One region of the Dryocola mayonis genome, then DNA from elsewhere that is predicted to be linked to it. Evidence: predicted binding sites of a transcription regulator. Region 1 holds the regulator's gene; each other region holds the start of a gene.
What was found. Region 1 encodes CRP, which controls carbon source genes, mostly activating them, when cyclic AMP is high. Its sites were predicted from a motif close to ATGTGANNNNNNTCACAT; they were not measured.
Positions count from the first base shown of each region.

Region 2: the regulator CRP is predicted to act here: its motif matches at 1,507-1,524, upstream of drpB (cell division protein DrpB).
Region 3: the regulator CRP is predicted to act here: its motif matches at 1,286-1,303, upstream of WLO32_RS00545 (glutathione S-transferase).
Region 4: the regulator CRP is predicted to act here: its motif matches at 1,341-1,358, upstream of azuC (stress response protein AzuC).

Region 1 covers NZ_CP150452.1:364,030-367,237, reverse strand. The annotation lists partial or broken gene WLO32_RS01630 (phosphoribulokinase) at 24-894, shown strand; gene WLO32_RS01625 (OsmC family protein) at 921-1,325, opposite strand; gene crp (cAMP-activated global transcriptional regulator CRP) at 1,641-2,273, shown strand; gene WLO32_RS01615 (YccS/YhfK family putative transporter) at 2,337-3,208, shown strand, end outside.
Region 2 covers NZ_CP150452.1:2,643,766-2,646,973, forward strand. The annotation lists gene WLO32_RS12835 (DUF2238 domain-containing protein) at 1-388, shown strand, start outside; gene WLO32_RS12840 (phosphohydrolase) at 394-1,089, opposite strand; gene drpB (cell division protein DrpB) at 1,188-1,454, opposite strand; gene mtfA (DgsA anti-repressor MtfA) at 1,846-2,643, shown strand; tRNA gene WLO32_RS12855 (tRNA-Asn) at 2,744-2,819, shown strand; gene WLO32_RS12860 (NADP-dependent oxidoreductase) at 2,875-3,208, opposite strand, start outside.
Region 3 covers NZ_CP150452.1:109,100-112,307, reverse strand. The annotation lists partial or broken gene WLO32_RS00550 (PTS mannitol transporter subunit IICBA) at 1-1,028, opposite strand, end outside; gene WLO32_RS00545 (glutathione S-transferase) at 1,502-2,110, shown strand; partial or broken gene selA (L-seryl-tRNA(Sec) selenium transferase) at 2,181-3,208, shown strand, end outside.
Region 4 covers NZ_CP150452.1:2,594,062-2,597,269, forward strand. The annotation lists gene WLO32_RS12545 (anaerobic C4-dicarboxylate transporter) at 1-723, shown strand, start outside; gene WLO32_RS12550 (DUF2766 family protein) at 769-1,020, opposite strand; gene azuC (stress response protein AzuC) at 1,176-1,259, opposite strand; gene WLO32_RS12560 (MFS transporter) at 1,474-2,892, shown strand; gene WLO32_RS12565 (RpiB/LacA/LacB family sugar-phosphate isomerase) at 2,952-3,208, opposite strand, start outside.

The DNA.
Region 1 (3,208 bases):
ACAATCCATGGAGTTGTTGCCCTATGTCAGCCAAACATCCGGTTATCGCCGTCACGGGATCCAGCGGTGCGGGAACCACCACCACAAGCCTTGCCTTTCGCAAGATTTTTCAGCAGCTGAACCTGCGCGCCGCGGAGGTCGAAGGGGACAGCTTCCACCGTTATACCCGTCCGGAAATGGATTTGGCTATCCGCAAAGCGCGCGACCTTGGCCGCCACATCAGCTATTTCGGCCCTGAGGCCAACGATTTCAGCCTGCTTGAGCAGACCTTTGCTGAATACGGGCGCAGCGGCCAGGGCAAATCCCGTAAATATCTCCATACGTATGATGAAGCCGTGCCCTGGAACCAGGTGCCGGGAACCTTTACGCCGTGGCAGCCTTTGCCAGAGCCGACGGACGTCCTCTTTTACGAAGGGCTGCACGGCGGCGTAGTCACCCCGCAGCACGACGTGGCGAACCACGTCGACCTTTTGGTAGGCGTGGTGCCCATCGTTAACCTTGAGTGGATCCAAAAGCTGGTGCGCGACACCAGCGAACGCGGCCCATTCCCGGGAAGCGGTGATGGACTCGGTCGTCAGATCGATGGATGACTACATCAACTACATCACCCCGCAGTTCTCGCGCACCCATATCAACTTCCAGCGCGTGCCAACGGTAGATACGTCTAACCCCTTTGCGGCGCGCGGCATTCCGTCGCTGGACGAAAGCTTCGTGGTTATTCACTTCCGCGGGCTGGATGACATTGATTTCCCATATCTGTTGGCCATGCTGCAGGGATCTTTCATTTCCCACATCAATACGTTGGTGGTGCCCGGCGGGAAAATGGGGCTGGCGATGGAGCTTATCATGACGCCGCTGGTGCAACGGCTGGCGGAAGGCAGAAAGGTCGTTTAGGGCGGCGCCCGCCGCCCTGAAGCGCGTTAAGCTTCGATCACTTCATAGCTGTGCGTGATGTTTGCGGCTTTCTCAAGCATCAGCGCTACCGAACAGTATTTCTCAGCGGAGAGATCCACCGCGCGGGACACGGCGTTGTCCTTCAGGTCTTTGCCGGTCACGATGAAATGCAGATTAATGTGCGTGAACAGGCGCGGGGCTTCTTCACGGCGCTCGGACGTCAGCTTCACTTCGCAATCCTTCACGTCGTGGCGGCCTTTTTGCAAAATGGACACCACGTCGATGGCGCTGCAGCCGCCGACCGACATCAGTACCATCTCCATCGGACTGGGCGCCTTATCGCCTGAATTGCCGTCCATCAGGATCTGGTGGCCCGAAGCCGATTCGCCCAGGAAAGTTAACCCCTCAACCCATTTAACTCGTGCCTGCATGTTGCTTACTCCTGTTGAAGAAATTTCCTTTCAGAGTACGCGGATGCGGTAAAACTGGCAACGGAAGGCGACCTGCATCATGCTGAAACGAGACAATAGGAGACACTTGTCAAAAGCTATGCTAAAACAATCCGGATGCAACATTTGATACATTGACGTGATAAATGTCTGCAGAGGACATCACTAATTACAGGCGGCAAGATTGACTTGCAGGCCATTTCCCCCGAGTGGGAAATATTCTAACGATTGCAACGCCGGGCAGGAGGTTTTGCATCCTGTCTTTGGTAGCCAGTTTATAACAGAGGATAACCGCGCATGGTGCTTGGCAAACCGCAAACAGACCCGACACTCGAATGGTTCTTGTCCCATTGCCACATTCATAAGTATCCATCAAAGAGCACGCTGATTCACCAGGGTGAAAAAGCAGAGACGCTGTACTACATCGTCAAAGGCTCCGTGGCAGTGCTGATTAAGGATGAAGAGGGTAAGGAAATGATCCTCTCCTACCTGAACCAGGGCGATTTTATCGGTGAATTAGGCCTGTTTGAAGAAGGCCAGGAGCGCAGCGCCTGGGTTCGTGCGAAAACCGCATGCGAAGTGGCCGAAATTTCCTATAAAAAGTTCCGTCAGCTTATCCAGGTTAATCCGGACATCCTGATGCGTCTGTCTTCCCAGATGGCGCGTCGCCTGCAGGTCACGTCAGAAAAAGTAGGCAACCTCGCCTTCCTCGACGTTACCGGCCGCATCGCTCAGACGCTGCTGAACCTGGCAAAACAGCCGGACGCTATGACCCACCCGGACGGCATGCAGATTAAAATCACCCGCCAGGAAATCGGTCAGATCGTCGGTTGCTCCCGCGAAACCGTAGGCCGCATCCTGAAAATGCTGGAAGATCAAAACCTGATTTCCGCTCACGGTAAAACGATCGTCGTTTACGGCACTCGTTAATTCCTGTTCACAAAATGGCGTGTCGCTTCGGTAACACGCCATTTTTGTCTCTACACTTCTGATATGTGGCGTCGACTGATCTACCATCCCGAAGTTAACTACGCACTGCGACAAACGCTGGTGCTGTGTCTTCCCGTGGCGGTAGGCCTGATTCTGGGCAATCTGCAGGCCGGGCTGATGTTCTCGTTAGTGCCCGCGTGCTGCAATATTGCCGGTCTGGATACGCCTCATAAACGCTTCTTCAAGCGGTTAATCATCGGCGGCGGCCTGTTCGCCATCAGCAGTCTGCTGATGCAGCTGATGCTGCTGTACACGCCCGTGCCGCTTCCGGTCATTCTTCTGGGTATGGCGCTGCTGCTGGGTGTCACCGCCGAAATCAGCGCGCTCCACGCCCGCCTGCTGCCCGCCTCGCTCATCGCCGCTATTTTTACCCTCAGCATGGCCGGGAATATGCCCATCTGGAAACCGATGCTGCTTTATGTTTGCGGCACCGTCTGGTACGGAGCGTTCAACTGGTTCTGGTTCTGGATGTGGCGCGAACAGCCGCTTCGTGAATCCTTAAGCCTGCTCTACCGCCAGCTTGCGGACTATTGCGAGGCCAAGTACGGCCTGCTGACCCAGCACACGGATCCTGAAAAAGCGCTGCCGCCTTTGCTGGCCCGCCAGCAAAAAGCCGTCGATCTGATCACCGTTTGTTACCAGCAGCTGCACATGCTGGCGGCGAATCAGCAGAACGGCTACAAGCGCCTGCTGCGCGCCTTCCAGGTGGCGCTCGATTTACAGGAGCACATCTCCGTTAGCCTGCATCAGCCGGAAGAGGTGCAAAAGCTCGTCGAGCAAAGCCACGCCGAGGCGGTGATACGCTGGAACGCGCAGACTATCGCGGCGCGTTTACGCGTGCTGGCCGACGATATCCTTTATCACCGCTACCCGAA
Region 2 (3,208 bases), 2.0 Mb from region 1:
TACCTACGCCAAAGTGCCGATCGGTTTTGACGTACAGGCCTGGCTTGGGCTGAGCCGCAATCCTTACGATAAACTCGGTCACTTTTTCCAGGGGCTGGTTCCGGCGTTGGCAGCCAGAGAAATCCTTATCCGCGGCCAGTACGTACACGGACGCAAAATACTCGGTTTCGTGGTGTGCTGCATTGCGCTGGCGATAAGCGCCCTTTATGAACTTATCGAATGGTGGGCGGCGCTGGCCATGGGCCAGGACGCTGAACTTTTCCTGGGTACCCAGGGCGATCCGTGGGATACCCAGTCGGATATGTTTTGCGCCCTGCTGGGCGCGCTTACCTCGGTGATCTTTCTGGCGGGTTATCACCAGCGCCAGCTTGTTAGCCGCTTACGATAATACGTTTAGCGCCCGGGAGAAAACTGCTCAATCACCTCGTTGTCGAGATGGTGGTAGTCGCCTTTGAGCTCGGCGCACAGCTTCGCCATATAATGCACCAGAAAATCGGCGTTATGGCGCGCCAGCTCCCGGCCCGCTTCGGTTTGCATCGTTGCGGGAAGTTTCAAAAGCTTTTTCTGGAAGTGGTCGAGCGCGTAAGTGGCGTCGTCCAGCTCCCTTTTTCCGGCAAGCGGATCCTCGCTGTCAAACAAGGGCCGTCCCAACGCGCCGGAGGTATAGAAAACCCGTGCAAGGCCTATCGCGCCTAACGATTCAAGCCGGTCGGCGTCCTGAACGATCTTAGCTTCGAGCGTTTGTGGCTCAATGCCGGCGCTGAAGCTGTGCGCACGAACCGCATGCGCTACGGCGTCATACAGTTCGTGAGGAAAATCGGGGAAGTGGTTATCAAGGATGCGCAACGTTTCGACCGCGGCCTGGCCAGAAGCCAGATGTCGCTCCGGGTGGTTTTTCGGCAGGTTGACGATGTCATGGAAGTAACAGGCGGTTAGCACCACCAGGCGATCGGCCTCCGTTCCCGCCATCATCCGCTGCGCGGTTTTCCAGACGCGATGAAAATGCGCCACGTCATGGGCCTTATCATCCTGCAGCCAGTTGCCGTGCAGGTACTCTTCAAAACGCGCTTGCCAGTGGGCTATCGGCATACGTACTCCTCGTTTCGTTGCTAAACCCCGTACCTAATATGAGTACAGGATCACAAAATTAGCAAGAAAGAGTCGGCCACCGGCAATGCTTTAAAACCTCACTGCCGATGAAAATCGTCGCGCGGCCGCGTGTACCAGGCAATCCAGCCAAGCACGGCCGCCACCGAACCCAGCACCAGCAGCCCCATTAACGCCCCGAGCAGTTTTCCGCCTAACGAGCCCATTTCTCCGCCGGTCACGCTGCTGACCACCCAAAAATAACGCACCATCGCCCAGACGATATACAAACAAAATCCATAAAATAGCCACAGGGCTATTTTGCCGCCCGGCGTGCGGACAGGTTTCTTATCCTTAACGTTCGACATAGCCATCTCAACTCAAAAGCATGGGTTTTACGGTAAAACCACCGTCCTTAGGATGTGATTTTTATCACATTTTTATCGGTTGTTAACAGCCGGAACGCTGTTTTTTGCCCGTAATCCTTCTTTAAAAGGTCAACTGGCGAATTAACAAACGCCGCGGAAACAGGCGTTTTACCTGCTCATTCGCCAGCGTGGCTGCCTCAGGTCGCCCGGGCATATAAATTATGAATACAATTGAGTTAAAAATAGCCATAGTAAATAATTGCGTCGACTCAGCTCACTTGTGACCCCTGTCGTTGAAGTGATTTTCATTAAGTGCTTGAATAATGGCGACGAGAGCAATCGCCCCGGTATTTTCAGTTCTGTTCAAACGATGACTTTGCGAGCAAGAAAAATGATTAAGTGGCCCTGGAAAGTAAGTGATTCATCCACTGTCCCGGCTTTACCCTGGGAGGAGGCTTTAGCTATTCCCGTGCTGGCAGCGCTCACCCCCGTTGAACAGCAAAAGCTGATTCGTCTTGCCGAGCGTTTTTTACAGCAAAAAAGGCTGGTCGCGCTGCAGGGCTTCGAGCTCGACGAGCTGAAAAGCACCCGTATCGCGCTGCTGTTCTGCCTGCCGGTTATGGAACTTGGCCTGGAGTGGCTGGATGGTTTTCATGAGATCCTCCTCTACCCTGCCCCCTTTGTCGTGGATGACGAGTGGGAGGATGACATTGGCCTGGTGCATAACCAGCGCGTGGTGCAGTCGGGGCAAAGCTGGCAGCAGGGGCCTATTGTGCTGAACTGGCTGGACGTGCAGGACTCCTTCGACGCCTCGGGTTTCAACCTGATTATCCATGAGGTCGCCCACAAGCTGGATATGCGCAACGGCGATCGCGCAAGCGGCGTGCCGCTGGTTGCCCTGCGGGACGTTGCGGCATGGGAGCACGATCTGCATGCCGCGATGAGCAACATTCAGGACGAGATCGATCTGGTAGGCGAAAACGCCGCCAGCATCGATGCCTACGCCGCCACGGAGCCGGCGGAATGCTTCGCGGTGCTTTCAGAGTATTTCTTCAGCGCGCCAGAGCTGTTCGCGCCGCGCTTCCCGTCCCTTTATCAAAGGTTTCGCATGTTCTACGGCCAGGATCCGCTACAACGCCTGCGCAGAAGTGAAAACCCCCATGAGCCAGAGGGTAAAACGGTGCATTAATTCAACAAGTTGATTTTAATTTGCTCATTTGAATCAATACGTTATTTTATGCATTGACTCTTTTTAACCGCGAGGCTACTATTCGCCTCGTTCAAACGATTCCTCTGTAGTTCAGTCGGTAGAACGGCGGACTGTTAATCCGTATGTCACTGGTTCGAGTCCAGTCAGAGGAGCCAAATTTAAGAAGCCCGCTTAAGGAAACTTAAGCGGGCTTTTTGCTTTTCAGCACTTTTACTTTGCCGGAACAATCACCAGTTTGCCGGTTACATGCCCACCGGCGCTGACCTCATGCGCTTCTGCCGTCTTCTCAAGCGGATAGGTTTTTTCGACAGGGATGGCATACCGCTCATCACGGAAAAGGCGGTTTATCTCTGTGAGGACGCCGTCAGGATCCTCCGGCGGACCTTTGGAGAAGCGGGCGCCATATTGTTCCGCAGAAAAATCGGCGACGGAGACAACCCGCGACGGTATGCCAGCGATGGCGATTAGCTGCGGAATGATGCCTGAACCGGCAACGTCAAGGGCCGCGTCAACGCCTTGCGGAGCAAGTTTGCAGACTCTTTCC
Region 3 (3,208 bases), 250 kb from region 1:
TCTTCTTCTTTCACCTTGCTGGTTTTCAGCAGGATTGCAGAAACCACGAAGGAGACCGCCATCGCCGCGACGATTGCCGCGATGTTAGCGAAGTAAGCGCCTTTTGGCGTCATCGCCAGCACCGCCAGGATGGAGCCTGGGGAAGCTGGTGAAACCAGACCGCCGTTCAGGATGGTCAGGGTGAACACGCCGGTCATACCGCCGAGGATAACGGCCAGGATCAGACGTGGGTTCATCAGCACGTACGGGAAGTAAATTTCGTGGATACCGCCCAGGAAGTGGATGATTGCCGCGCCGCCCGCAGACTGCTTAGCGTTGCCACGACCGAAGAACATGTAGGCCAGCAGCACGCCCATGCCCGGACCCGGGTTCGCTTCAATCAGGAAGAAGATTGATTTGCCCAGCTCGTGGGACTGCTGAATGCCCAGCGGCGAGAAGATGCCGTGGTTGATGGCGTTGTTCAGGAAGAGAATTTTCGCCGGTTCTACGAAGATAGAAGCCAGCGGCAGCATGTCATGGACAACCATGAAGTTAACGCCCGCCGCCAGCACCTTGGAGAGCACTTCAACAGCCGGGCCGATCCCCATGAACGCCAGAATCGCCAGGATCATCCCGATGATGCCTGCGGAGAAGTTGTTCACCAGCATTTCAAAGCCGGATTTGATTTTACCGTCTACCCAGATGTCGAAGCGTTTAATCGCCCAGCCGCCCAGAGGACCGGCAATCATCGCGCCGAGGAACATCGGCATATCCGCGCCGACGATAACGCCCATCGTGGTGATAGCGCCAACCACGCCGCCACGGTCACCGCCGATTAAGCGACCACCGGTATAACCGATAAGCAACGGCAGCAGATAGGTGATCATTGGGCCTACCAGCTTCGCCAGCGTCTCATTTGGCAACCATCCGGTGGGAATAAATAACGCTGTGATAATACCCCAGGCAATAAATGCGCCGATGTTAGGCATTACCATATTGCTGAGGAAACGACCAAAGCTTTGCACTCTGATCTTGATATCGGATGACATACGCACACCCCTTGTTGTGTTTACGCGCTGAATAGCAGCCCGAGGTTTATTGTTAACGTGGCGGCAGGAAAGCCTGCCAGATGCTCTAAGTGAGGCGAATCTGGCACTGAATCGTTTAGCTGTCCAGTCGGCGCAACTTAGTGTGATACAGATCACTAATAATTAGGGGATACAGGGCATTACAGCGTGATCTACGTCACAAAAAGGCGGTGTAAAAATAGTACAGTGATAATCTTTTAACCGAAAATGGTGGTTGTTTGTGATTGAAATCACATTTCTTCCTTCCTTGTTTATTATTTATTTGTGACTTGCATCACAAATAATTTTCATCGGAATTTTCCTGGTGTGATCCCGCACACCCTTCGCCGCTTGGCGCCCGTGCTGATGTAGCTTTATTACATCTTTTTGCACGGCTACTTTTTCATCCATCCTGATCCATACTTATCTTTTGTTGGCTAAAAATGGACGACGTAATGAAACTGATCGGTAATTACACCAGCCCGTACGTGCGCAAAATTTCGGTCATCCTGCTGGAAAAAGGCATCACCTTTGAGTTTGTGAACGACAACCCGTGGGTTGCCGAAAGCCACACGCCGCAGTACAACCCGCTGGGCAAAGTCCCGGCGTTAGTCACCGATGAGGGTGAATACTGGTTTGATTCGCCGGTTATTGCGGAATACCTCGAACTTCTTGATATTGCTCCGGCGCTTATCCCGCGTGAGCCGAAAGCCGCCCTGAAGATGCGCCAGACGGAAGCGCTCGCGGACGGCATCATGGACGCGGCGCTTGTATCGGTACGCGAGCAGCAGCGCCCGCCGGCCCAGCAGTCGGAAACGGAGCTGCTGCGCCAGCGTGAAAAAATCAGCCGCGGGTTGGATATGCTTGAGAAGCTCGCCGCCGATAAAACCCTGACCGCCGAGCCGCTGACCGTCGCCGGAATTGCCGTAGCCTGCGCCGTGGGCTATATCAACTTCCGCCGCGTTTCTCCCGGCTGGTGCGTCAATCGCCCGCACCTCATCAAGCTGGTTGAGACGCTTTTCCAGCGTGAAAGCTTTGCCCGCACCGAACCGCCAACGGCATGATCTCCCTCCATGACAGGGGGCTCGCTCCCCCTGTAAACTAAGGCAAAATTTCTCAATCCTACGGCCTGCCATGACCCTTCAACGCACTTTGTACAGCCAGCTGCCGGCAACAGACCGCCTGCTGCGCGACGCATCGTTCAGCCCCCTACTGAATGAATTCGGCCATACCCGCGTGGTCAGTACCCTGCGCGATATGCTTGATAGCGCACGCGAGCATATCCGCGTCCAGGGCGAGCTGCCGCCGTGGAACGACAGCTGGGCCGTGCAGGCCAGACAAAGGCTTGAGGCTGGCCCTGCGCAGCGCCCTGCTGCCCGTTTTTAACCTGACCGGCACCGTGCTGCACACCAATCTGGGCCGCGCCTTGCAGGCTGAGGCCGCCGTGGAAGCGGTCGCGCAGGTTATGCGTTCACCTGTTACCCTGGAATACGATCTGGACGGCGCCGAGCGAGGACACCGCGACCGGGCGCTTGCGGATCTGCTGTGTGAGCTAACCGGAGCGGAAGACGCCTGCATCGTCAACAATAACGCGGCGGCGGTGCTGCTGATGCTGGCTGCCTGTGCGAACGGCGGCGAAGTCATCGTCTCGCGCGGCGAACTGGTGGAAATCGGCGGCGCGTTTCGCATTCCGGACGTTATGCGCCAGGCGGGCTGCCGGCTCGTTGAGGTGGGCACCACTAACCGCACGCACCTGAAAGATTATCGTCAGGCCGCCGCCGGCCCGGATACGGCGCTGCTGATGAAGGTGCATACCAGCAATTATCAGATAGAAGGCTTCACCAAAACGGTGAGCGAAGCCGAGCTGGCAGAGTTAGGTAAAGAGCTGGCTATTCCGGTAATAACCGATTTGGGCAGCGGTTCGCTCATTGATCTCAGCCGGTGGGGGCTGCCGCCGGAGCCTATGCCCGGGCAGCTTATCGCCGCGGGCGTCAGCCTGGTAAGCTTCTCCGGGGATAAGCTGCTCGGCGGCCCGCAGGCGGGCATTATCGTCGGCAAAAAAGAGCTTATCGCCCGCATTCAGAGCCACCCGCTCAAGCGCGCCCTGCGCGCCGACAAAATGACCCTGGCGGCGTTAGAAGCCACGCTGCGCCTGTATCAGC
Region 4 (3,208 bases), 2.0 Mb from region 1:
AAAATTGCCGATCCAAAACAGCGCGAATATATTTATGGCAGCAGCGAAACGTTGATGAACCAGACCTTCCCGAAACAGGCGTACTGGTCAACGTGGATTTTCTTCGCCGGGATTCTGGTGGTGGTCTTGCTGGGCGCGGTGCCGCAGCTGCGACCCGCCTTTGAGGTGAAAGGCGCCATGGCGCCGCTGTCAATGAATCTGGTTATCCAGATGATGATGCTGATCGCCGGCGCGGTAATGCTTATCCTGTGTAAGGTAAACGCGACGGCCATTTCAAACGGCGCGGTATTTAAAGCCGGGATGGTGGCGATTTTCTCCGTCTTCGGCGTAGCGTGGATGAGCGATACGTTTTTCCAGGCGCACCTCGACGAGCTGAAAATAGCCTTGCAGGGCGTGGTGCAAAGCCACCCGTGGACGTATGCCATCGTCCTGTTCCTGGTATCAAAACTGGTTAACAGCCAGGCCGCGGCCCTGACGGCGGTCGCCCCGATGGGCCTGATGCTGGGCGTGGAGCCTAAAATGCTTATCGCTTTCTTCCCCGCATCCTATGGCTACTTTGTGCTGCCGACCTACCCAAGCGATCTGGCCTGTATCGGGTTCGACCGCTCGGGCACCACGCGTATCGGCAGGTTCATTATCAACCACAGCTTTATCCTGCCGGGTTTAATCGGCGTAAGCTGCGCCTGCGCGGCGAGTTACCTGTTGGTAATGACGTTCTTTTAATGGCGGATAACGACGCCTGCGCTTATCCGCCATAACGTTACTGAATCAATGCGCATCCTTCTGCGGCGTAAACTTCAGCTCAATCAGCGCAATCGCCTTTTGAATCGCGCGGCGGGTCACCGGGTCCGCTGCGGCAGGATGGGTGGCGAAATCAATCGTTTTTAGCTGGCTGGCCATTTTGTCGCGCACCTCAACCGGGGCAATAACGTCAATCACGTCCAGAATTTGCTTGATCACCAGCTGGCAGGCGACCACGTCGGAAACCAGCTCCTGGTCGGCGGATAGTTGTTCAGACATCTTGTTCTCCTGTTTCATATTGCGCGCCATAGTACATGCGGCGTGAATCACGAGGCAACACTCCTTTCCGCTCCCCTCCTGCGAGACGCCAAAAGGGGAGTATTGCGGACACAAAAAAACCTGCCGCGGCAGGTTTTTTTCATCAGCAAACTTTCTTAGAACATCGCGCCTGGCGGTACGTCTTTGAAGGTTTTGCAGTAGTTTTCAAACATACTTTTCAGGATTTTGCGCAGTTTCATCTTCTACTCCGGTTTTTATTTGTGCAGGCGTTGCTCGTTATGCGACCTATAATATGACTTCCATCACATAAATCAATAGATTTGTGACACATATCACACAATGTGCGTATGGATTTTTCCGCCCGTTTATATAAAACCCGTTGCAAATCCATCATTTAACTGATTACCTGTCCTGGTAAATTTTTAAAACATTATTTTAAATTCGAGCGACAACATGTCTGACAAGGTATCTTTTGTGCAAAAACGCGGCCTTTCCCTTACCGCGTTGCTGGTCGCCGGCGCGTTTTTTATGGAGTTTCTCGACGGGACGGTGATCGCCACCGCCCTGCCGCAGATGGCGCGAACCTTCGGCGCGGAGGCGGTGGATCTGAACATCGGCATGAGCGCCTATCTGCTTACGCTTGCGGTGCTGATCCCCGCCAGCGGCTGGATCGCCGACCGGTTTGGCGCGCGTAAAGTCTTCACCCTGGCGCTGGGTGTTTTCACCCTCGCGTCCGTACTGTGCGGCCTTGCCAACAGTCTTGAACAGTTTGTCGCAATGCGTGTTTTACAGGGCGCTGGCGGCGCGTTAATGGTGCCGGTAGGTCGCCTGGCGGTATTAAGAACGACGCCGAAACACCAGCTAATCACCGCCATAGCGACGTTGACCTGGCCTGCGCTGGTCGCCCCGATTATCGGGCCGCCGCTGGGCGGATTTATCACCAGCTATGCTTCATGGCGCTGGATCTTTTATATCAATCTTCCGCTCGGGCTTGCCGCTATGGCGCTGGCCTGGCGGCTGATACCGGACGTGCACGATGACGAGCGCCGTCCGTTTGACGGCATTGGTTTTGTCAGCACCGCCGTCGCCATGGTTTGTCTTGTGTACGGGCTGGAAAAGCTCGGCGAGGCAAATATTGACGCGGTCGCCACGTCAGTCCTGCTGACGGCGGGAGCGGCTGCGCTGTGGTTTTCCCTGTGGCATTTTAGACGCGCGCCGCATCCAATGATTCGGCTGGACGCTTTAAAGGTGCAGACTTTCGGCGTCACAATGTACGGCGGCTCGCTTTTTCGCACCTCAATTAGCGCCGTGCCCTTTTTGCTGCCGCTGCTGTTTCAGGTGGGATTTGGCATGGATGCGTTTCACTCGGGCCTGCTGGTGCTTGCGGTATTCGCCGGCAACCTGACGATGAAACCCGGCACCACGCCGCTTATCCGCGCGCTTGGTTTTAAAAAATTACTCATCGTCAACGGCCTGCTGAACGTTATCGCCCTGCTTGCCTGCGCTTTTCTTACGCCGCACACCGCGACCTGGGCGACCGTCGTGATCCTGTTTCTTGGCGGGCTGTTCCGTTCGATGCAGTTTACCGGCATCAGCACCCTCGCCTTTGCGGATATTCCCGCACAGCAAATGAGCTACGCTAATACGCTGTTTAGCACCGCCACGCAGCTTTCCGTGGGGCTGGGCATTACGCTTGGCGCAATCGGCATCAGGCTGGGAGAAAAAATCAGCGGGTGGCTGCATCTGACCGACGTTGCCGGCATCAGCATTAAAATCTCGTTTGTATTAATTACGCTTATTTGCCTGGCGGGGCTTTTCGATCTGCTGCGCCTGCCGCGAACGGCGGGCAGCGCGGTTTCAAATAAGAAGTGATGTCGGAAAGGCGTCGGTGATAAACGGCCGGTAGCTGTAGTTACCGACCGTTTTTTCAATCAGGCGAGGATTTCGCGCACGAAGGCTTCGATCTCTTTATTCTGACAGTTTTCAAAGAAGCACTGCTGGAAGCGTTCGCCGGACACGGCCGTTTTCACCAGTTCGGGATCGATAGCACGCAGCGTGTCGAGATAGTTCTCTTTCACCACCGCCGCCTTAACCTGGTTGAGGATACCGGCGTTACGCACCTGCGGCTCTTTGCGCTCAACCGGATAGCCTTCGCCCTTGCGGCCGGTAAAGGCTTTTTCGAAGATGA